DNA from 4 places in the Nocardia sp. NBC_01377 genome. Region 2 is predicted to be linked to each of the others. Evidence: riboswitches for the same ligand, from Rfam matches in the RefSeq annotation. Region 2 holds a riboswitch; each other region holds the start of a gene.

Region 1 (5,433 bases), 1.7 Mb from region 2:
GGGATCGGATCACTGTGCTACTCCCAGGTTTTCGAGATGGTCGACATGCGGATTCACGCCACGGCTCCGATGGAATCGGATACGCGCACGTATTTTTCGAACGGATGTTTGCCGATCTGCTCGGCGGGCAGGTCGGGGTCGTAGAGCGCGGTGTACCCGGCCGCCAGGTACAGGGCGACGGCCTCGGGCTGGCGCGGTCCGGTCGTCAGGTAGATACGCCGATAGCCGCGACGGGCGATCTCGGCCTCCAACTGCTCCAGGACATACCGGCCGAGGCCCTGCCTGCGATGTTCGCGCGAGGTCCAGATGCGCTTGAGTTCGGCGGTGTCCTCGTCGTGACGTTGGAAGGCGCCACCCGCCACCGGTTCCGAATCCCGGGTGACGACGAGCAGATCCCCGTGCGGTGGCGCGAACTCGTCCGCCGGATACTCCACCAGCGAGGCGTGCACCTGGCCGGGGGATCTGCCGTAGCGGGTGCTGTACTCGACCGCCAACTCCGCCAGCAGCGGGGCGGCGAGCGGATCGGATTGGGCGACGCGGTGCACCCGCAATCCGTTGTCGGGGAAACGTGGGGCCACCGCGCTCACCCCTTCTTCGGCAGGCCGGGCGGATTGATCCGCGAATCGGTGAGCGCTTCGGTGTTCAGCCCCCAGCGGTCGATGACCTTCTGGTAGGAGCCGTTCGCGATGAGATGTTCGAGGGCCTGGTGGATGGGGGTGATCAGGCCGTTGCCCTTCTTGGTCAGCACGCCGATCTCGCCTTGCAACGCCTCGCCCGCACCGGAGAAGGTGGCCACGATCTTCGTCTGCTTCGCCGTGGCGGCGTGGTAGATCGCGGACGGGTTCGGGCCGATGTAGCCGTCGAGCCGACCGGAGGCCAGGGCCAGGTAGTAGTCGGTGGCCTGCTGGAAGTAGGCGATATCGATGGGCGCCAGGCCGTCGGCGCGGTTCTGCTCGCTCCACTTGACCAGCAGCTGCTCCTGATTGGTGCCGCTGCCGACCCCGATCCGCTTGCCCGCCAGGCTCTTACGGTCCTTGTAGTCGATCGTGCCGTTCAACGGCACCTCGAGGGCGACATTGTCGGTGCGGTAGGTGGCGAAGTCGTACTTCTCCTTGCGCTCCTCGGTCACCGTGACGTTGGAGATGAACGCGTCGACCGCGCCGGAGTCGACCCGCACGAAGTTCTGCGACCAATCCGCCACCTGCACCTCGAGTTCCAATCCGAGGACATCGGCGACCAGCGAGGCGAAATCGACCTCGGAGCCGACGGTGGTCTTGTCGTCGCTGGCGTAGAAGCGCAGCGGCGGCGCGGCTCCCGACGAGCCGGTGACGATCAGGGTGCCGCGGTCGCGGATCGCCTGCGGTACCTGGGCGGCGAGGGCGTCCACCTTGTCGGTGCGTACCCGGCCTGATTGCGCGGGACTGAGGTCGAAGGTGACCGATCCGGTTCCCTGGACGGTCTGGTCCGCGTCGGGGTCGGTGCCGCAGCCGGTGGCGAGCAGCGCCACGGCGGCCGCCACGGAGACCAGGGCGGTGAACTTCATCGAATACCTGTTCGTCGTCGGGGATTTCATGGCTCAGCGGACCCTGGACAGGAAAGCCCTGGTGCGGGGATGTTCGGGATTGTCGAGTACCGAGGCGGGCGGTCCCTGCTCGACGATCACGCCCGCGTCGAGGAACAACACGGTGTCGGCGACCTCGCGGGCGAAGCCGATCTCGTGGGTGACGATCACCAGCGCGGTGCCGCCGTCGGCGAGATCGCGGATCACGTCGAGCACCTCGCCGACCAGTTCCGGATCGAGGGCCGAGGTCGGTTCGTCGAAGAGGATGACCCGGGGCCGCAGCGCCAGCGCCCGCGCGATGGCCACCCGCTGCTGCTGGCCGCCCGAGAGTCGGCGCGGATACGCGTCGGCGAACTCGCCGATACCGACCCGGTCGAGCAGTTCCCGCGCCTCGCGTTCCACCTCGGCGCGCGGGCGGCGCTGCGCGGACAGCGGCGCCAGCGTCACGTTCTCCAGTGCCGTCAGATGCGGGAAGAGGTTGAACTGCTGGAATACGAAACCGATGCGGGAACGCTGTCGACGCACCTCGCGATCCGGCAGCGGATACAGCACATTGCGGCGCAGGCGGTATCCGATCAGTTCACCGTCGATGTGCACGGTGCCCGAGTCCAGCGGTTCGAGGTGATTGACCACGCGCAGCAACGTCGACTTGCCTGAACCCGACGGCCCGATCACCGCGACGACCTCGCCCGCGCGCACCGTCAGATCGATGCCGCGCAGCACTTCGCTGGTTCCGTAGGCCTTGCGCACGCCGCGCACCTCCACGGCGACCGCGGTCTCGACCCGTCCGGCCGCGCTCATCGGGTCGCTCCGCGCGGGGAGGCGACATCGATGGCGGCGATCTCGCGGAATTTCGCGCGCAACCGCTGTATCGGGGTCGGCGGTGTGGTCCGCTGCGCGCCCTTGGCGTAGTGGCGTTCGATGTAGAACTGGACGATCGAGAGCGCCGTGGTCAGCACGATGTACCAGACGGTGGCCACCATCAGCAGCGGCACGACCCGGCCGTTGCGGCCGTAGATCACCTGCACCTGGTAGAAGAGTTCCGCGATCGCCATCACCGACACGATCGAGGTGCCCTTGAACAGGCTGATCACCTCGTTGCTCGCGTTCGGCAGGATCGAGCGCATGGCCTGCGGCACCACCACCGTGCGAAACTGCCGCCAACGCGGGATGCCCAGCGCCGCCGAGGCTTCCAACTGAGCCGGGTCCACCGAGATGAATCCGGCCCGGATGATCTCGGCCGAGTACGCCGCCTGATGCAGCGCCAATCCGATCACCGCCGCGGTGAACCCGCTGATGACACCGTTGACGTCGAAACTGAAGAAGGCGGGCCCGAACGGAATTCCGATCGACATCGTGCGGTACAGGTAGGCGATGTTGAACCAGAACAGCAGTTGCACGATCAGCGGGATGGAGCGGAACGCCCAGATGTAGACCCACGAGATCACCCGCAGCACCGGATTGTTCGACAGTCGGGCCACGGCCAGCGCGGTACCGAGCAGGAATCCGAGCGCGGTGCCCCACAATGTCAACTCGAGGGTCAGCTTCAGCGCCGACAGCACCGATTTCGCGGTGACGTACTGCGCGAACGTCCCCCAGTCCCAGCCCGGATTGGTGGCCAACCCGTGCGCGAACTGCGCTACGACGACGAGTGCCGCCGCGCCGGCGACCCAGCGCCACGGGTGTCGCGCCTTCGCGACGCGGGGCGCGTCCGAGGACGCGGGCGCGGCAACGAGGTGTTCGGTCGACGTATCGGGGGTGGCTGCACCGGATTCGCCCGGTGGGGCGGTGGCGTCGGAGGCGGGCGGCGCACTCATGGCGAGTCCTTACGAGCATCGGACGCGACCGCCCCGGTCGGGCAGCGGTCGCCGCACCCGGCCAGTGTCGGGCGCACGATCTGGCGGCGGTCAGCCGCGACAGCCGGTGGAGGTGACACGGCACTGGTCGACATGGCGACGGCCCCAACGGTGGCCACTGCGGTGGATAGTCACTTCGGTCCTCCATCGTTCCCGGCGGAAGCACCCGCACCCGACGTCGCCGGGGGGTTGCTGCGACGTCGGTGAGCCAGGTCTCTCGGTCGCTCTGGATGGTGAGATCCCCGTGGCACGGATGCCGCGGGAACACGTGTCGAGCCGAAACATCATGCGAAGACGGGCAAGTGCTTCGCAAGGGTACAAATCATGGTGAGCACAGTCCTTCCGGCGACCGTCCTCGCCGACGACAATTACCCCCGTCGATCGGACAGCCCTGCGCCGAGCCGCCCCGCGTCCGTCGCGTCCTCGCGACGCGCCGAAAGATTGCCCGACCCGATAAACGCTGTTGAACAGGTTTGCGGGAGTACCCTCCTTCTCGATCGTGCCGACGATGAGGAGGTCTGTTGTGACCGTAATGCGCCGTCTCACCACGTTTGCCGCTGTCGCGACCGGTGCTGTCGCACTGGCGTGGGGTCTACCGGGCAACGCGGTGGGCGCCCCGACCGCCGACACCGTCACGCCCGCGCCGATTGCCGGACCCGGTGATCTACTCGGCGCCTACCAGGCCAATATCGACGCGCTGAAGAAGTTCGGCATGGAGCCGTTCCTCTACCCCACGGCCGCGGCGTTCTGCAACAACGCGTCGACCTTCGGACTCGTCCCCGCGGTAGCGGGCGCGGTGCCGGGACCGTGGCCCAAGACCACGGTCGCCATCCCCGGCCTCGACATGACCGCCGTCGAAGCGGGCCAGACCATGTTCACCTTCGTGCCCCTGGGCGTCGTGTCCGACACACCGTCCGACACCGGGATGCGCGTGGTGTGGCTCAATGTCAGCAACGGCCGCACCGGGTCGGCGGCGATGGGACCGATCGGGAACATCCTGGTCGCCATGATCCCGCCGGAAGTACCCGCCGAGGTCCGTCCGCTGGCCGAGAAGGCCGTCCAGGACTTCTTCCTCTCCGCTCTCCCGGTCGGCGGTGTCCGTGCGGTTCCCGTCGACACCGGTAAGGGCACCGTCCTGGCCGCGGTCTTCGGCACGGTCCAGAACGGTAAGCAGTCCTGTTTCTTCCTGCCGACCGTCGGCATGACCACCGTCGCCTGACGATTCGCCGGGTCCTCCATCGGTGGTCGCTAGGGTCACCTCGGGGCTGGTACCCGAGGGCACATCCTTCTCGAGGCCCGTCGGCGTACACGTCCACATACTCCCGGCCGCCGCGCGGAGGGGTCGGTCCGTACGGCGGCGCCGCGTCGACGAGGTCGCGCCGAACCGGCCGAACGGTCACCGGCGGGGCAGGGAGCGGCCCTTCCAGGTGAGCGTGTCCCGGCGGTGCGCGCGATGCGATCTGATCGACAGGGTCGTGTAGGCGAGAACCGAGACGGGATGCGCCAGTGCCGCAACGACATCGGCGCGGCTCGGCGTCGCGCCGGATTCGATCGATCGGGCCAGGAGTCGACCGGTGACGGCGGCGACGTAACCGACGATTCCGGCGCGGCGGGCGCGTCCACGCCCCGCCACAGCCGCGATCGGCGCGACCACGTATCCGAGCAGGGCGACCGCGCCGACCGCCGCGCTCGCCGGACGCGAGCCGCCGTAGGCCGACCACAGCCACCGGGTGTACCCGGCGTCGAGTTCGACCGCGCCCCGGTACATCCTGGTCCGGGCCAGCCTACCCGCGACGACGAGCACGGTCTGCCTGCCGCTGCGCCGCACCGCGCGGGCGATATCGAGATCCTCGGTCGCCGCCCCCGCCACCGTCGCGTGCCCGCCGACCGCGCGATAGGCGGCGGCGTCGAAGACCAGGAACTGCCCGCAGGCGACCGCCGTCGACGGCCACAGGCTCCGATTCGCCACCGCGACGGGCAAGGTCGACGCCCACGACCAGCACAGCAACGGCTGCG
Region 2 (5,433 bases):
GTCCTCGGTGCGGATCTGGGCCGCGGTGCGTTCCCTTACGCGCTGTAACCGGGTGAGCTGCACCGCGATCGTGTCGATCGCCTCGTCGTCCACGTCCACCTTTACTTGCGTAACAATTAGTTGCTTGACGCAAGTATGTAGGCGTGCGAACGAAGAGAGCAAACCTCAGGTTGGTTCAACGGCCCTTGAACTGCGGATCCCGCTTCTCGAAGACCGCCTGGATCGCCTCGGTCAGATCCTCCGAGGGCAGGAAGGCCGAATTCCACGCCGAGACATAGCGCAACCCGGCCGCCACCCCATCCTTGGTGCGCTGTTCCAGGACATCCTTCGCGCCCTGCACCACCAGCGGCGGATTGGCCGCGATATCGCGCGCCAGCGCGTGCGCGGCGTCGAGTACGGCGTCCTGATCGGCGTACACGTCGTTGACCAGGCCGATCTTCTCGGCGCGCGCGGCGTCGATATCCCTGCCGGTGTAGGTCAGTTCGCGCAGATGCCCCTCGCCGATGATGCCGGGCAGCCGGTGCAGCGACCCGATATCGGCGACGATCGCCACCTTCGCCTCACGCAGGCTGAACTTGGCCTCCGCGCTGGCCAACCGGATATCGGCCGCCGCGATCAGGTCGAGCCCGCCGCCGATGCACCAGCCGGAGACCGCGGCGATCACCGGCTTGCGGCAATCGGCCACCGCCGTCACCGCGCCCTGCATCTTGCGCAGCTCGACCAGGAAGTCCGTGCGCGGCCCGGCGAACGCGCGATCGGCGAGCAACGCGCCGAAGGTCCCCGCCATCGCGGGCAGATCCAGTCCGTAGGAGAAATGCCTGCCCGAACCGGTCAGCACGATGGCGCGCACCTCGGGATCGGCGTCGAGCTCGCCGAAGACCAAGGGCAGCTCGCGCCAGAAGTCGGGGCCCATCGCATTGCCCTTGCCTGGACCGATCAGGGTCACCTGCGCGACGTGGTCCTTGGTTTCGACGCTGAACGCCTGCCAATCAGTCATTTGTACAGCGTATCGACAACGCGGGCACCTGCGTCCGCTGATCCCCGGATATCGTCATCGACAGCCCCGCCGACCACCGCGTTCCGGTTTTCGCAGGCGGAAGCGGTCGCGCCCGGTAAATGCTGTGCTAAATCGATGTGCACCGGTGGTTCCTCCGCAGTTTCGCCCCGCATCATGAACGAGTCGGCAAACCTCTCAATTCGGTTCGGAGATCACAATGCTGATGCACCGAGGAATCGGCTTGGACCGCTTCAATTCCCTGCCGCGCACGCGTGCCGTGCACGCCATGTACACCTGCTGCGGCAATGTCACCTGGGCGACCCTGATAGTGGCCGCGCGCCCCTTCGCGGATCACGACGCACTACTGAACGCGGCCGATCTCGAGCTACTCCAGCTCTCGCAAGCCGATCTGGATCGCGCGCTCGCCGCGGTCGGCCACGAACACCTCGGCGCACATACGGTCACCGAACTGACGAAGGTCACCAGGGACCGGATCGAACGCATGCTGGGGCCGGAGGAAGGCTATCCCGAGTACTGAACCGACACCGACCTGGCCACTTCGCCCGGCGTACCCTCCGCAATCGCCTTACCCTGGTGCCATGCGCAGGTCGTCGTTACCCCCGGTCGCATGCCGGGTCTCGGACACGCTGATCGCGCGCGGACATCACGGTGTCATCGTCAGCAGACCCGAACCGGCGGCCACGGCCGCCGAGGCGGCGCGCTCGCTCGGTGTCGATGTGGGCGCGATCACCAAATCCCTGGTCTTCCTGCTGGACGACGATCCGGTGTTGCTCCTGGTATCCGGTGCGCACCAGGTCGACCTCCAGCACACCGGGCAGCGCCTGGAAGGCACGCTGACCACGGCCCCGGCCGAGATGGTGCGCGAGGTCACCGGGCAGCCGATCGGCGGCGTCGCCCCGGTCGGTCATCCCACCAACCTGCCCACCTGGGTCGACAACGCGCTGTCCGGTCACCGGGAAGTGTGGGCCGCGGGCGGTCATCCGAACACGTTGTTCCGCACATCGTTCCGTGAACTCGTGCGGATCACCGCGGGCCTGCCGATCGACGTCGACTGATCCGGCGCGTGCTCGTCGGGCACTCCCGTGACATATCGAACAGTGGCCGAAGCCCGCGCGGACGTCCGCGATCGGTCGCGCGGGCGTAACTTCGACATGTGACCGAAGTACCACCGCCGGGCGCCGGAATCCAGATACCCGACGATCTGAGCGGCATCACCGCCGAGCAGTATCGGGCCTCGATGCGCCACTACCCGGCGGGCGTCACGGTGGTCACCCTGAATTCCGAGCGCGGCCCGATCGGTTTCACCGCGACCTCGTTCGCCTCGCTCTCGCTGGAGCCCCCGCTCGTCTCCTTCAATATCGCCCACACCTCGTCCAGCTTGGACGCCATGCTCGGCGCGGATTCGGTGGTCATCCATTTCCTCGGCGAACACCAGCACCACCTCGCCCAGCGTTTCTCCCGCACCGCCGACGAGCGTTTCTCCGACCGCTCCCTGTGGACGCCCCTCGACACCGGCGAGCCGGTCCTGCACGGCACCCCCATCTGGGTCCGCGCCACCGTCCACCACCGAATTCCCATCGGTGACCACACTTTCGTCGTCGGCCTGGTCACCCGCGTGCACGACAACACCGACGAGACACCCGCGGCGGCCCCGCTGCTGTACTACCAGGGCCGCTACCACCGCCCCACCTCGCTGGACCGATAGGTTTCGCAGCGGATCACGCCGCGCGCGGGTTCAGCCGAGGGCGCAGGGGGAGGTGCCGATCGGGTCGGTGGCGGCGAAGGGGCGGGTTTCGGGGGTGGGGTTCCAGTGCGCGCCGGTTCGGGCGTAATCCCAGCCCGTGCCCCTGTCGACGAGCGTGGCGACGGCCTCGATGAGTCGCTCGACATCCGCCGAGCTGGTGCCGAGGCCGACGCTGGCGCGCAACGCGCCGTCGAGACCGAGGCGGGCGAGCAGCGGGTGGGCGCAGAAGCGGCCGTCGCGGACGCCGATCCCGTGTTCGGCGGAGAGGTAGGCGGCGACGTGGCCGGGTTCGTAACCGTCGAGGGTGAAGGCGACGATGCCGACCGAATCGGGGCTGTCGGACCACAGGCGCAGCAGTTCTACGCCGGGCACCGCGGACAGGCCCTCGCGCAGCCGCTCGGCGAGACGATGTTCGTGATCGGCGAGGGTTTCGGCGTCGACATCGCACAGCGCCTCGCAGGCGGCGGCGATAGCCGCCGCGCCGAGCACATTAGGCGAACCCGCCTCGTGACGCTGCGGTGCGGGAGCCCATTCCGTCGAATCCACAGCCACCTCGCGCACCGCGCCGCCGCCCGCGAGATACGGCTCGGCGGCGTCGAGCCAGTCGCGACGGCCGACGAGAACGCCCGTGCCGAACGGCGCGTAGAGCTTGTGACCGGAGCAGGCCAGGTAATCGACTCCGCTGTCGCGCAGACTGATCCGACGGTGCGGGGCCAGCTGCGCCGCGTCGACCAGGATGCGCGCGCCACATCGGTGGGCCACCTCGGCGAGCCGCTCGATCGGCAGCACTTCACCGGTGACGTTCGAGGCTCCGGTGACGGCGAGCAACGCGGCGGGCCTGGCACACAATTCGGCGACGAGCAGCGCGATGGTCTCCTCGACGGTGTCGGCGGCCCGGACCACGCGACGTCCGTTCCTGGTCCACGGCAGGAAGTTGGCGTGATGTTCGGTATCGAGCACGACGGTCTCGCCCGGCACGCATCCGGCCAGCAGGTTGAGCGAATCGGTGGTGTTGCGGGTGAAGACCACGACCTGGTCTTCCTCGGCATCGAAGAACCGGCTCACCGATCCGCGCGCCGATTCGTAGCATTCGGTGGAGATCCGGGAAGCGTAACCCGCGCCCCGGTGCACACTGGCGTAGTACGGCAGCAACTGCTGCACCCGATCGGTGACCCGGGCCAGCGCGGGGGCGCTCGCCGCGTAGTCGAAATTCGCGTAGGTGGTGGTTCCGCCCTGGACGAGCGGCACCTGGAGATCGTCGCCGGACACCCGCGCGAGCGGGGCACAGGTCTGGTTCGCCACAGAAGTCATCACAAAATCCCATCGGCCGAGGGGACTCGCGATCAGGAGATCGTTCGAGTCCGCGCTTGCCGCGCCCGGTCGGGCGCGGCCCGGTCGTCACCCGGAGCACCCCACCGCGGAGGAGGGTTGCCGACCAGCTAGCCGGGGCTTGACGCTGGTACTCATGACCTGAATCGAGGTTGGCAGAAGCATCACCGCCCTGTCAACCGCGACATTCCGACGACTCTTCGCGCCACAACACCAACGAGGTGACGAAGGACACGACCGCGGCGAGCGTGAGACACAGGAACGCCCGCTGGAAACCCACCTCGACGCCGTTGCCCGCGACCGTCGCCCGGTACAGCACCACCGCGAGCAGAGCGGCGCCGATGGATCCGCCCATGCGCTGGAGGATGTTCACCACCGAGGCCGCGTCCGGCAGCTGTTCGGCCCGCACCGCGGCGTAGGCCGAGGCGACGATCGGCACCCCGGTCAGCCCGGTCGCGATCCCTCGGAACAGTAGAAGCACTTGGATGACAACGGGATTCATCGAGGCGTCGCCGAATACGAAGGGCAGCGACACCGCGACGAGTACCAGTCCGCCGACCGCCGCGACGGCACCGCCGCCGTACCGATCGGTGAGGCGACCGCCGATCGGTAGGATGACGACACCGCCGATCCCGAACGACAGCAGCAACAGACCGGTCGCCACCAGCCCCTTCTCGTGCAGATTCTGAAAATACAACGGCAGCAACAGCATCGACCCGAACAGCGACATCCCGCCGAAGAAGTGGGCGACGGTGGCCGCCGCGAAAACCGGACTGCGGAACATCGTGATGTCGAGGAGACTCGCCTGCCGCGCACGCACCGCGCGCAGCACGAAACCGCCGAGCGCGAGCGCTCCCACCACCAGGGAAACCCACACCGTAGGCGCGGAAAGTCCACCGCGACCGCCGAATTCGCTCAATCCGTAGACGAGCGCCGAGAGCCCGAGCGCGATCAGCGCGAATCCGGCGATATCGAAACTCGCCGTCACGTCCGACGCCGGCACACGGGGCAGCGAGCGCCGTGCCAGCACGAAGGCCACCACGCCGAACGGAATATTGATCAGGAACAGCCACTGCCAGTCCAGATGCGCCAGCATCAACCCGCCGACGGTCGGGCCGATCGCGGGAGCCGAGACCACCGCGATACCGACGACGCTCATCACCCTGCCGAGCCGATGCGGACCGGCCACCCGCCCGATCATCGCCTGACCGGCGGGCACCAGCAAACCGGCCGCCAACCCCTGACCGATTCGCAGGGCGATGAGCCAGCCCATACTCGGCGCGAGCGCGCACAGCCCCGACATCACGGTGAACGCGATCAGCGCGCCCATCCACAGCCGGTC
Region 3 (5,433 bases), 750 kb from region 2:
ACCCGCCTTCAGCGGCGTGTATCCCAGCGTGTTCTGGAAGTAGAAGCTGAGGAACAGGAACATCGCGAACATCGCGATCGGAACCAGCAGCGCCACGATCAGCGCGCCACCCCGGTTGATCTCACCCGGAATACGCAACGGCAGCAGCGGATTCGCCGAGCGCCGCTCGACCCCGACGAAGACCGCGAGCAGGACGACGCCGACGGCGAGCAGACCCAGCGTGCTGCCCGCGGTCCAGCCGTCCTCGGCGGCGCGACTGAAGCCATAGACGATCGCGACCAGACCGAACGTCACCGAGACGGCGCCCGGCACGTCGTAACCGCCGGTGCGCGGCGCGGGGACGTCCTTGAGGACGAAGGTGAGCGCGCCGATCAGCGCGATGATCGCGATCGGGGCGTTCACCAGCAGGGTCCAGCGCCACGAGGCGTATTCGGTGAGCGCGCCACCGGCGAGCAAGCCGATGGCGGCGCCCGCGGCGGAGATGCCCGCGAAGATCGAGAAGGCCGTCGCGCGCTCCTTCGCCTCGGTGAACGTCACCGAGACCAGCGACAGCGCGGCGGGTGCGAGCAGTGCGGCGAAGGCGCCCTGCAGGCCGCGGCCCACGAACAGCTGGGCCCCGTTCTGCGCGAGTCCGGCCAGCGCCGACGCGGCGGCGAAGCCGATCAGGCCCGCGATGAAGATGTTGCGGCGGCCCAGGTAGTCCGCCATGCGGCCGCCGAGCAGCAGCAAACCGCCGAAGATCAGCGTGTAGGCGGTCATCACCCACTGGGTGTTGCCCTGACTGATCTCGAGATCACGTTGTGCGAATGGCAGTGCGATGGTCACGATAGTGGCGTCGAGAACCACCATGAGCTGTGCCAGCGCGATGACGGCGAGAGCGAGCCAACGTGCGGAACTCCCCCGTTTCCCCGGTGCGTCGGCCGCCGATGCGGTGTCGGTCATCTCGGTCTCCTCGTTCGAAGTACAGGACTTTCGGATCAAGTCGGCTAATCCTGTCACCATCAGACATTTGGCGTCAAGAGAAAAATGTCGCAATCAGACATTTGCCTATGGCTGCCAAACAGTAACAGTCGTGGGATAGAATGCGGAAATGCTCGACTCACCAGCGCCGATCGACGTGGCCGCCGATGCCCGCGCCACCGGCTCGGCTCGGGGACGCTGCGGCCCCAGCCTGCGCGAGCGCAAGAAGATCCAGACCCGCGCGCGCATCATCGAAGTCGCCCTGAACCTGTGCGACAGCCAGGGCTTCGAGGCGACCACCGTGGAGCAGATCGCGCACGCCGCCGACGTGTCACCACGCACCGTGAACAGGTATTTCGAGACCAAAGAGGACATCATCCTCGGCCCGGTCTCCGATTTCGGCGAAGGCGTCGCCATCGCCCTGCGTCAGCAGCCGCGGGCCGACAGCGATCTGCGCGCGCTGTGCAACGCCTACCTGGCGATCATCGACAGCGCCGCCAACGGCGGGGACGTCACCTCGTTCCGGCAGTTCCAGCAAATGCAGCGCATCGCGCGCAACAGCCCCGCGGTCAACGCCCGCGCTCTGGAATTCGGCGAGACCAAGACCACCGCGATCACCCGATGCCTGGCCGAACGCACCGGCGACGCCCCCGGCGCCCTGCGCGTGCGCCTGGTGGTGGCCACCTGGCAGATGCTGTGCCATATCGCGATGGCCGATTCCGAGGAGCTGGTCGTCAACAGCGACCCGCAGACCGCCGCCCGCGCCGCTCGCGCCGCGGTACTCACCGCGTACAACGAGCTCCAGCGCATCTGCTCGCAGTCGCGCCCGCTCGAATCCGCGTGATATTTCCAACGGAATTCGGGCGTTTCGCACCGTCCGGTTACCATGTTTCTCAGGTCATGAGTGCCAGCGTCAAGCCCCGGCTCGCTGGTCGGCAACCCTCCAGCTGCGGTGGGGTGCTCCGGGTGATGACCGGGCTCCCGAAGGCCGGGAGCAAGCGCGCTGTTCAGGAGGATCCCGAAATGTGTTGTTGTCCGTCGCCCGCGTTGCGATAACCCGTTCGTCCGGCGAACAACCCCTCATTTGGAGAACGATATGAGCGATCCAACGACGTCCCCGATCGATCCGGCCGCCTGGTCCTTCGAGACCAAACAGATCCACGCGGGCCAGTCCCCCGATCAGGCCACCGGTGCACGGGCACTGCCGATCTACCAGACCACCTCGTACGCCTTCCGCGACACCGATCACGCCGCGGCGCTGTTCGGGCTGGCCGAACCGGGCAACATCTACACGCGCATCATGAATCCCACCCAGGACGTGGTGGAACAGCGCATCGCCGCGCTGGAGGGCGGAGTGGCCGCGCTGCTCGTCGCCTCGGGGCAGGCGGCCGAGACCTACGCGATCCTCAACCTGGCCTCGGCCGGTGATCACATCGTCTCCAGCCCGCAACTCTACGGCGGCACCTACAACCTGTTCCACTACTCGCTGCCCAAACTCGGCATCGAGGTCTCCTTCGTCGACGATCAGGACGATCCCGAACAGTGGCGCGCCGCCATCCGGCCCAATACCAAAGCCTTCTTCGGCGAGACCATCGCCAACCCGAGTAGCGCCATCTTCGACATCCGCGGGGTCGCCGATGTGGCGCACGCGGCAGGCATCCCGCTGATCGTCGACAACACCGTCGCCACCCCGTACCTGATCCAGCCGCTGGTCCACGGCGCCGACATCGTCGTACACTCGGCGACGAAATACCTCGGCGGACACGGCACGGCCATCGGCGGCGTCATCGTGGACGGCGGCACCTTCGACTGGACGGTGGCCGACGCCGACGGCGCGTCGCGCTACCCCGGTTTCACCACGCCGGACCCGAGCTACCACGGCGCGGTCTTCGCCGATCTCGGCGCTCCCGCCTACGCGCTCAAGGCGCGCGTGCAGTTGCTGCGCGATCTCGGCGCCGCGATCTCGCCGTTCAACGCCTTCCTGATCGCCCAGGGTCTGGAGACACTGAGCCTGCGGATCGAGCGGCACGTCTCCAACGCGAAGGCCGTCGCCGAATTCCTCGCGAACCACGAGGACGTCGAAGCCGTCTTCTACGCGGGTCTGCCCACCTCGCCGTGGTACCAGCGCGCCGCCGCACTCGCCCCCAAGGGCGCGGGCGCGATCATCGCCTTCGACCTGCGCGGCGGTATCGACGCGGGCAAGAAATTCGTGGACGCGCTGACCCTGCACAGCCACGTCGCCAATATCGGCGACGTGCGGTCGCTGGTGATCCACCCGGCCTCGACCACACATTCACAGCTGACACCCGAGGAGCAGTCGGCCGCGGGCGTGACGCCCGGCCTGGTGCGCCTCGCCGTCGGCATCGAGGGCATCGAGGACATCCTCGCCGACCTACGCGCCGGTTTCGCGGCGGCGACGTGACCGTGAGCACCGAGCCGAGCACCGCCCGTCCAGTGACCGGTACGACATTGCTGCCACCGCCGGACGGGCGGCTCGGCGTGATCACCATCGGGGATGTCCGGCTGGAGAACGGCGCCGTCGTCCCCGATGTGGGTCTCGCGGTGCAGCGCTGGGGCGAACTGTCTCCCGCGCTGGACAATGTCGTCCTGGTCGAACACGCGCTGACCGGTGATTCGCACGTGGTCGGCGCGCCCGACGGGCTGCATTCGCAGCCCGGCTGGTGGGACGGCATGGTCGGCCCCGGTGCGCCGATCGACACCGACGAATGGTGTGTGATCGCGACGAACGTGCTCGGCGGCTGCAAGGGCAGCACCGGGCCCGCGTCGCTCGCGCCCGACGGGAAACCGTGGGGCGCGCGGTTTCCGGAGATCTCCATCCGCGATCAGGTGAACGCGGAGATCGCGCTCGCCGATCTGCTCGGCATCGACCGGCTCGCCGCGGTGGTCGGCGGGTCGATGGGCGGTATGCGGGTGCTGGAATGGATGATCACCGCCCCCGCGCGGGTGGCGGCGGCCCTGGTGCTCGCGGTCGGCGCACGCGCCACCGCCGACCAGATCGGCACCCAGGCCACCCAGATCGCCGCCATCACCTCCGATCCGGACTGGCAGGGCGGCGATTACCACGGCACCGGCCGCGCCCCGACGGCCGGAATGGGTATCGCGCGCCGGATCGCGCACCTGACCTACCGGACCGAAGGCGAATTGGATCACCGCTTCGAGAATCACGCCCAGGGCGACGAGGATCCGTGGCGCGGCGGCCGTTACGCGGTGCAGAGCTACCTGGAACATCAGGCCGAAAAACTCTGTAGCCGTTTCGATCCCGCCACCTACGTGTTGCTGACCGAGGCGATGAACCGGCACGACGTCGGCCGTGGACGCGGCGGTGTCGCCGCCGCACTGGCATCGACCCCGGTGCCGTGCGTGGTGGGCGGCGTCGACTCCGATCGGCTCTATCCGCTGCGGACCCAACAGGAATTGGCCGAACTGCTTCCCGGCTGCGACGGTCTGGAGATCGTGCATTCCCGCGACGGGCACGACGGATTCCTGACCGAAGCGGCGGCGGTGTCGAAACTGCTGATCGAGACCATGCGGCTGGCGCGCGAAAACCGCTGAGGCGCGGACTTTCCCGATCGTGCGGTCGGTCGTCGAGGGGTGCGCTGCCGACTAGCGAACTAATCGACCGGGCCGACCAGTAATCGGACCACCGCGTCGACGAAGCCTTCTATGCGTTCTCGCGGATACTCGTCGGGATCGTTGACGGCCGCACCGCCGTCCAGGCCGCCGATCACCTGATGCGAATCCACGCCCCGATGACCGGCATCGAACCGATCAGCGGCAAGCGCTACAGCGCGAACAGCCCGGAAACCCAGCTGTGGATCCACATCACCGGCTGGCATTCGGTACTCAAGGCATACGAGGTCTTCGGCCCCGGACCTCTCACACCCGAGGAGGAGACCCGCTACTGGGCCGAACGCGCCGAAGAGGGAATTCACCACCTCCTGTGGACACCGCGGAGCAACGGTGCGGGCATGTCGTATTACGTCGGCAGCCGGTTGCTTTCGCTCGCCTCGATCGCACTGCTACCGAAATGGATGCGCACGCTCGGCCACTTCGACCGTCCCGGCATCGTCGACATCGCCGTCGCCCCACCCGCCAAATCCCTGGTGTGGGCCTTCACCCGCTTCGACAAGGCGGGCCTGCTCCGAGCTGCCCCGTTCATCGCGCCGATGGCGGGGCGGATTCTCGCCCAGCACATCGAAGGCGCGCCGCCCGCACGGTTGGAAACCACCACGCCCACTGCCGCGCGGGAGCGGTACGGGATGCACGGGGTATCGAAAGCGGTCTGAAATACGGTGCATTGCCGATCTTTTCGCGATGATCGGGCGGTCCGTACGGCTTCGGCCTGATCAATCTGGACCGATCGGTCAGCCGACACCGACCGTGCTGATGGTCGCGGCGAGCGTCACGATGGCGGAGCCGAGCAATCCGAGCGCCGCCACATCGAAGGGCCTG
Region 4 (5,433 bases), 980 kb from region 2:
AGAAGCTGATGCCCGCCGTCGCCGAGGGCGCGGGCAAGGCCGGGCGCTCGGTCGACGATATCGACCGGATGATCGAGATCAAGATCTCCTACGACACCGATCCCGAACTGGCGCTGGAGAACACCCGTTTCTGGGCGCCGCTGTCGCTGACCGCCGAACAGAAGCACAGCATCACCGACCCGATCGAGATGGAAACCGCCGCCGACGCGCTGCCGATCGAACAGATCGCCAAGCGCTGGATCGTCGCCAGCGACCCCGACGAGGCCGTCGCCCAGATCAAGCCGTACCTGGACGCCGGGCTCAACCACCTGGTCTTCCACGCCCCCGGCCACGATCAGCGCCGGTTCCTCGAACTGTTCGAACGCGATCTCGGCCCCCGCCTGCGCGCACTCGCCTGATCGATGAACGCGAAGAACCCCGTCCCGGGTCGTCGGGACGGGGTTCTTTCGTCTGTCGCGTCGAATCTCAGCGCAGCGCGCGCTCGAGGTCTCCGAGCAGGTCGTCCACATCCTCCAGGCCGACCGAGATGCGGACGACCCCATCGGACAGGCCGATGGTGGCGCGTCCCTCGGGCCCCATGGCGCGGTGCGTCGTGGTGGCCGGATGGGTGATGAGCGACTTGGAATCGCCGAGGTTGTTCGAGATATCGACGATCCGCAGCCGGTTCAGCACTTCGAAGGCCCGTTTCTTCGCCTCGTTCGCGGGCGCGTCGAGTTCGAAGGTGACCACGGTGCCGCCGCCGCTCATCTGGCTGGTCGCCAGCGCGTGCTGCGGATGCGATTCCAGATAGGGGTAGCGCACCCAGCTCACCGAATCGTTGCCCTCGAGGAAGCGCGCGATCCTCAGCGCCGATTCGGTGGAATGCCGCACCCGCAGCGGCATCGTCTCGAGCCCCTTGAGCAGCGTCCACGCGTTGAACGGGCTCAGCGCCGGACCGGTGTGACGCATCAGGTTCTTCACCGGACCGTCGATGTAGTCCTGCGGGCCGAGGATCGCGCCGCCGAGCACCCGGCCCTGACCGTCGATATGTTTGGTGCCCGAATAGACGAGGACGTCGGCGCCGAGGTCGAATCCGCGCTGGAGCAGCGGGGTGGCGAAGACGTTGTCCAGCACCACCTTCGCGCCCGCCGCGTGGGCGAGTTCACTGACCTTGCGCACATCGACCAGGGTCTGCATGGGATTGGCCGGGGTCTCGAAGAACACAGCCTGCGTCGGCACCGAAAGCGCCTGTTCCCACTGGTCCAGATCCTCGCCGTCGACGAAGACGGTTTCGATGCCCCAGCGCGGCAGGATCTCGTTGCACACCACGAAACAGGAGCCGAAGAGGCTGCGCGCCGCCACCAGTCGATCGCCCGCGCTCAAAAGCGCTCCGAGCGAGGTGAATACGGCCGACATTCCACTCGCCGTGGCGAAACAGGCTTCCGCGCCGTCGAGCAGACGCATCCGCTCCTCGAACATGGCGACCGTCGGGTTGCCGTAGCGGGAGTAGACGAAATGTTCGACGTCGCCGGTGAACGCGGCCTCGGCCGCCTCGGCGCTCTCGTAGACGAAACCGGAGGTCAGGTACAGCGCCTCGGAGGTCTCCTCGAAACCGGAGCGGCGCAGCCCGCCGCGCACACCGAGGGTCGCCGGACCGACATCGTCGGGCAGCGGCTTGTCGAACGCGCCGCCGGTGATCACGACTGCCGCCAGGGCAGACCCGTGGCACGCCAGCCCTGGCCGCCGCGGTGGCCGGAGTTGTCGAGGCCGCCCTCGAATCCGTCCAGCACGTTGTAGGACGGGCCGATGCCGAGCTGGGTCGCCAGATTCGCGGCATGCGCCGAACGCTGACCGGAGCGACACAGGAAGACCACGGGTGCTTCCGGATCGCGCGTCTCGAGGGCCTTGCCGAGCTGGTCGGCGAATTCGGTGTTGCGGGCGCCGTTGCTGTCGACCCATTCGATCAGCACCGTCGGCCGATCGATCGAGCTGGTGTCGGGCACGCCGACGAAACGCCATTCCGCGTCGGTGCGCACATCGACCAGGACGGCCTTGGGATGCTCCTGGAGTATTTCCCACGCCTGCTGCGGGGTGATGTCTCCGGCATAACTCATGTCGATCCTCCTGTGAATCCGCACTTGCCACACCCGTTTTCGGTGCGCGGCCGGGTCGTCACCCGGAGCACCCCACCGCGGAGGAGGGTTGCCGACCAGCAAGCCGGGGCTTGACGCTGGTTCTCATGACCTGAACTGAGATTGCCCGTCCGACGGCCGACATGTCAAACATTCATATGCGACACGCGGTCAGTTCGTCGGCGCCGGTCAACCACAGACCACCCACCTGTCGCCCGCCCGGAGAAAGTTCCAGGTCTCGGTGCTCACGCGGCCGTCGACCCGCACGGTGACGGCGGCCTTGCCCCGGTCACCGTTGACCCGCTGCTCCGCGACTTTCGGTATCTCGATCGAACTTCCGGACGATCCGCCCCCGGCGAACTGTCCTGCCAACGGCGACTTGCCCTCGTCGAATCCGTCGCACGCGACACCTGGCGGCGGCACCGCATCGGTCGAGTTGCGGGCGCTCGCGTAGTTCTGCGCGGCCGCCGCGATCCGGTCGGCCTCTGTGACATTTTTCTCAGCGGGCGAGAACACCCCGCCCGCCACGATCGCGACCAGCACGATCGCCGCGAAGACGGCGGCCGCGATGAACGGGGCCATCGTGCGTTTGTCGGTCTGATCGACCACGATCGCTTCGTCGTCCTCGGGGGCGGGGCGCTGCTCGGTCATCCCTCGATGATCCCTGGTCGGCGCGGGAATCCGACGTCCACCCCCGCCGCGCCCGTCCGGTCCGGCCGTGTGCCGTGGCGAAGCGGCGTCGGTAGGCTGGTATCACGGGTCGTTCGTGATCGCCGTGAGGTACGGCATCCATCCAGTTCACGACACCCTGATAGGTCGTATGACATGCCACCGATAGAATCGCGGGACTGCGGCCTGCTGTCATAGCCATATGACAGCTCACCGTCGTAGCGACCTGGGCAACGTGCGGGCACGTGCCGGCAGCGCCAGCGTCACGCATCGTGAGGTGCGACCGAACGACGCGTGAACTTAGCCTAAGCTAAGACCAACGCCATTAATTTCGAACATAAGGGTGCGCGGAAGAGATGACCGAACAGAGTGCAGCAGCGAGCGGTGATGCTCAGGCGGCCCGTCCGCTCCGCATCGCCATTGTCGGCGCGGGACCGGCGGGCATCTATGCCGCCGACGCGTTGATGAAGTCCGACGCCGACGTCAGCATCGACCTGTACGAGCGCATGCCCGCGCCGTTCGGGCTGATCCGCTACGGCGTCGCGCCCGACCACCCGCGCATCAAAGGCATCATCACCGCCCTGCACAAGGTGCTCGACAAAGAGCAGGTCCGCCTGCTCGGCAATATCGACTACGGCACCGACATCACCCTCGACGACCTACGCCGTTTCTACGACGCGGTCATCTTCTCCACCGGCGCGAACGCCGACCGCGCCCTCGACATCCCCGGCATCGATCTCGACGGCTCCTTCGGCGCCGCCGACTTCGTCTCCTGGTACGACGGGCACCCCGACGTGCCGCGCACCTGGCCGCTGGACGCGGAGAAGGTCGCGGTCCTCGGCGTCGGCAACGTCGCGCTCGACGTGGCGCGCGTGCTGGCCAAGACCGGTGACGAACTGCTGCCCACCGAGATCCCGCCGAACGTCTACGAGGGCCTGAAGGGCAACAAGGCGCTCGAGGTGCACGTCTTCGGTCGCCGCGGCCCGGCCCAGGCCAAGTTCACCCCGCTGGAACTGCGTGAACTCGACCACTCGCCGACCATCGAGGTCATCGTCGCCCCCGAGGACATCGACTACGACGAAGGCTCGGAAGCGGCCCGCCGCCATTCCAAGCAGGTCGACATGGTCGCCAACACCCTCGAGCAGTGGGCCATCCGCGACCAGGGCAACCGTCCGCACAAGCTGTTCCTGCACTTCTTCGAATCTCCCGCCGAAATCGTCGGCGACGCCGACGGCAAGGTGATCGGTCTTCGCACCGAACGCACCGAACTCGACGGCACCGGCAACGTCAAGGGCACCGGGGTCATCAAGGACTGGGACATCCAGGCCGTGTACCGCGCGGTCGGCTACCTGTCGCAGAACATCACCAACCTGCCCTTCGACGACCAGGCAGGCACCGTGCCCAACGAGGCCGGACGCGTACTGGCCGACGAGGACGCCGACGGCAAGGCCCGTTTCGTGCCCGCGACCTACGTCACCGGCTGGATCAAGCGCGGCCCGGTCGGCCTCATCGGTCACACCAAGGGCGACGCCAACGAGACCGTGGCCTGCCTGCTCGACGACGCCGAAGGCTTCGTCTCGGCCCCCGAACCCGAACTCGACGCCGTGACCGACTTCCTCGAGGCCAAGGGCGTGCCGTTCACCACCTGGCAGGGCTGGTACCGCCTCGACGCCCACGAACGCGCACTCGGCGAGCCCGAAGGCCGCGAGCGGGTCAAGGTCGTCGAGCGCGAGGACATGCTGCGCGCGAGCGAACCGCACAAGGTCTAGAAACCGCGAGACAGCGACGGTCGACTCTTCGGGCGACCGTCGCCACAGCGGAAACTCGACGACTGAGGCATTCTGTACAAGTGTTCGATGCCCATGTCCACATCTTCGACCCGCGGTTCCCGCTGGCCGAGAACGACGGCTACCTGCCCGGCCCCTTCACCATCGCCGACTACCGAAAGCGTATGTCGCGCTTCGACATACGCGGAGGCGCGGTAGTCAGCGGTTCGTTCCAAGGCACCGATCAGAGCTACCTGAAGGCGGCACTATCGGAGTTGGGCGAAGGCTGGGTCGGCGTGACCGCGCTCGACCTCGAAGCGACCGACGAGGAGATCGTCGCCCTGGATCGCGCCGGGGTGCGGGCGCTGCGCTTCAACGTCAAACGCGCCGCCGCCGACATCACCGCCATGACCCTGCAGGCGTTACGCGCCCACGACCTGGTCGGCTGGCACGTCGAGGTCTACATCGACGGCAAGATGCTCACCTCGCTGCAACCGGTGATCTCCAAACTTCCCGCCTTCTCCATCGACCACCTCGGCATGTCCGACGAGGGCCTGCCCTACCTGCTCGACCTCGTCGATCGTGGGGCCCGCGTCAAGGCGACCGGTTTCGGCCGCGTCTCCATGAACGTCGCCAACACGCTGCGCCGCATCCACGCCGTCAACCCCGAAGCGCTCATGTTCGGCACCGACCTGCCGGGCACCCGCGCGGGCCGCCCCTTCCGGGATTCCGACGTCGATCTCATCTGCGACGTCGTCGGCACCGACATGTTCGCCGTCCTCGAGGACAACGCCCGCCACTTCTACCGCCTGCCACTGCATCGCCAGGCCGACCCCACCCCCACCGCCCCCTTCCACAAACCCGAAAACCCCACCCTCCCCATCCGC

Evidence for each region. A riboswitch is a leader RNA that binds a small molecule or an ion and turns the genes downstream of it on or off. The one in region 2 is predicted to bind S-adenosylmethionine.
Region 1: linked by a shared signal. The riboswitch ahead of OG225_RS03695 (amino acid ABC transporter permease) and the one ahead of OG225_RS36500 (aminotransferase class V-fold PLP-dependent enzyme) in region 2 are both predicted to bind S-adenosylmethionine.
Region 3: linked by a shared signal. The riboswitch ahead of OG225_RS39685 (bifunctional o-acetylhomoserine/o-acetylserine sulfhydrylase) and the one ahead of OG225_RS36500 (aminotransferase class V-fold PLP-dependent enzyme) in region 2 are both predicted to bind S-adenosylmethionine.
Region 4: linked by a shared signal. The riboswitch ahead of OG225_RS32135 (rhodanese-like domain-containing protein) and the one ahead of OG225_RS36500 (aminotransferase class V-fold PLP-dependent enzyme) in region 2 are both predicted to bind S-adenosylmethionine.

What each region holds. Positions count from the first base shown of each region.
Region 1 covers NZ_CP109566.1:785,031-790,463, forward strand. Annotated here, with positions in the region: gene OG225_RS03675 (ABC transporter substrate-binding protein) at 1-13, opposite strand, end outside; gene OG225_RS03680 (GNAT family N-acetyltransferase) at 54-587, opposite strand; gene OG225_RS03685 (ABC transporter substrate-binding protein) at 584-1,543, opposite strand; gene OG225_RS03690 (amino acid ABC transporter ATP-binding protein) at 1,577-2,362, opposite strand; gene OG225_RS03695 (amino acid ABC transporter permease) at 2,359-3,378, opposite strand; SAM riboswitch class I at 3,559-3,654, opposite strand; gene OG225_RS03700 (hypothetical protein) at 3,950-4,636, shown strand; gene OG225_RS03705 (glycosyltransferase) at 4,814-5,433, opposite strand, start outside.
Region 2 covers NZ_CP109566.1:7,939,421-7,944,853, reverse strand. Annotated here, with positions in the region: gene OG225_RS36525 (MarR family winged helix-turn-helix transcriptional regulator) at 1-99, opposite strand, end outside; gene OG225_RS36520 (crotonase/enoyl-CoA hydratase family protein) at 176-997, opposite strand; gene OG225_RS36515 (2-oxo-4-hydroxy-4-carboxy-5-ureidoimidazoline decarboxylase) at 1,215-1,535, shown strand; gene OG225_RS36510 (YbaK/EbsC family protein) at 1,597-2,073, shown strand; gene OG225_RS36505 (flavin reductase family protein) at 2,256-2,723, shown strand; gene OG225_RS36500 (aminotransferase class V-fold PLP-dependent enzyme) at 2,754-4,073, opposite strand; SAM riboswitch class IV at 4,121-4,233, opposite strand; gene OG225_RS36495 (DHA2 family efflux MFS transporter permease subunit) at 4,267-5,433, opposite strand, start outside.
Region 3 covers NZ_CP109566.1:8,692,377-8,697,809, reverse strand. Annotated here, with positions in the region: gene OG225_RS39695 (MFS transporter) at 1-942, opposite strand, end outside; gene OG225_RS39690 (TetR/AcrR family transcriptional regulator) at 1,091-1,804, shown strand; SAM riboswitch class IV at 1,857-1,967, shown strand; gene OG225_RS39685 (bifunctional o-acetylhomoserine/o-acetylserine sulfhydrylase) at 2,057-3,382, shown strand; gene OG225_RS39680 (homoserine O-acetyltransferase) at 3,379-4,533, shown strand; gene OG225_RS39675 (hypothetical protein) at 4,593-4,724, opposite strand; gene OG225_RS39670 (oxygenase MpaB family protein) at 4,713-5,267, shown strand; gene OG225_RS39665 (DUF3017 domain-containing protein) at 5,346-5,433, opposite strand, start outside.
Region 4 covers NZ_CP109566.1:6,959,776-6,965,208, forward strand. Annotated here, with positions in the region: gene fgd (glucose-6-phosphate dehydrogenase (coenzyme-F420)) at 1-398, shown strand, start outside; gene OG225_RS32130 (O-succinylhomoserine sulfhydrylase) at 466-1,680, opposite strand; gene OG225_RS32135 (rhodanese-like domain-containing protein) at 1,677-2,093, opposite strand; SAM riboswitch class IV at 2,109-2,224, opposite strand; gene OG225_RS32140 (hypothetical protein) at 2,301-2,762, opposite strand; gene OG225_RS32145 (FAD-dependent oxidoreductase) at 3,137-4,549, shown strand; gene OG225_RS32150 (amidohydrolase family protein) at 4,630-5,433, shown strand, end outside.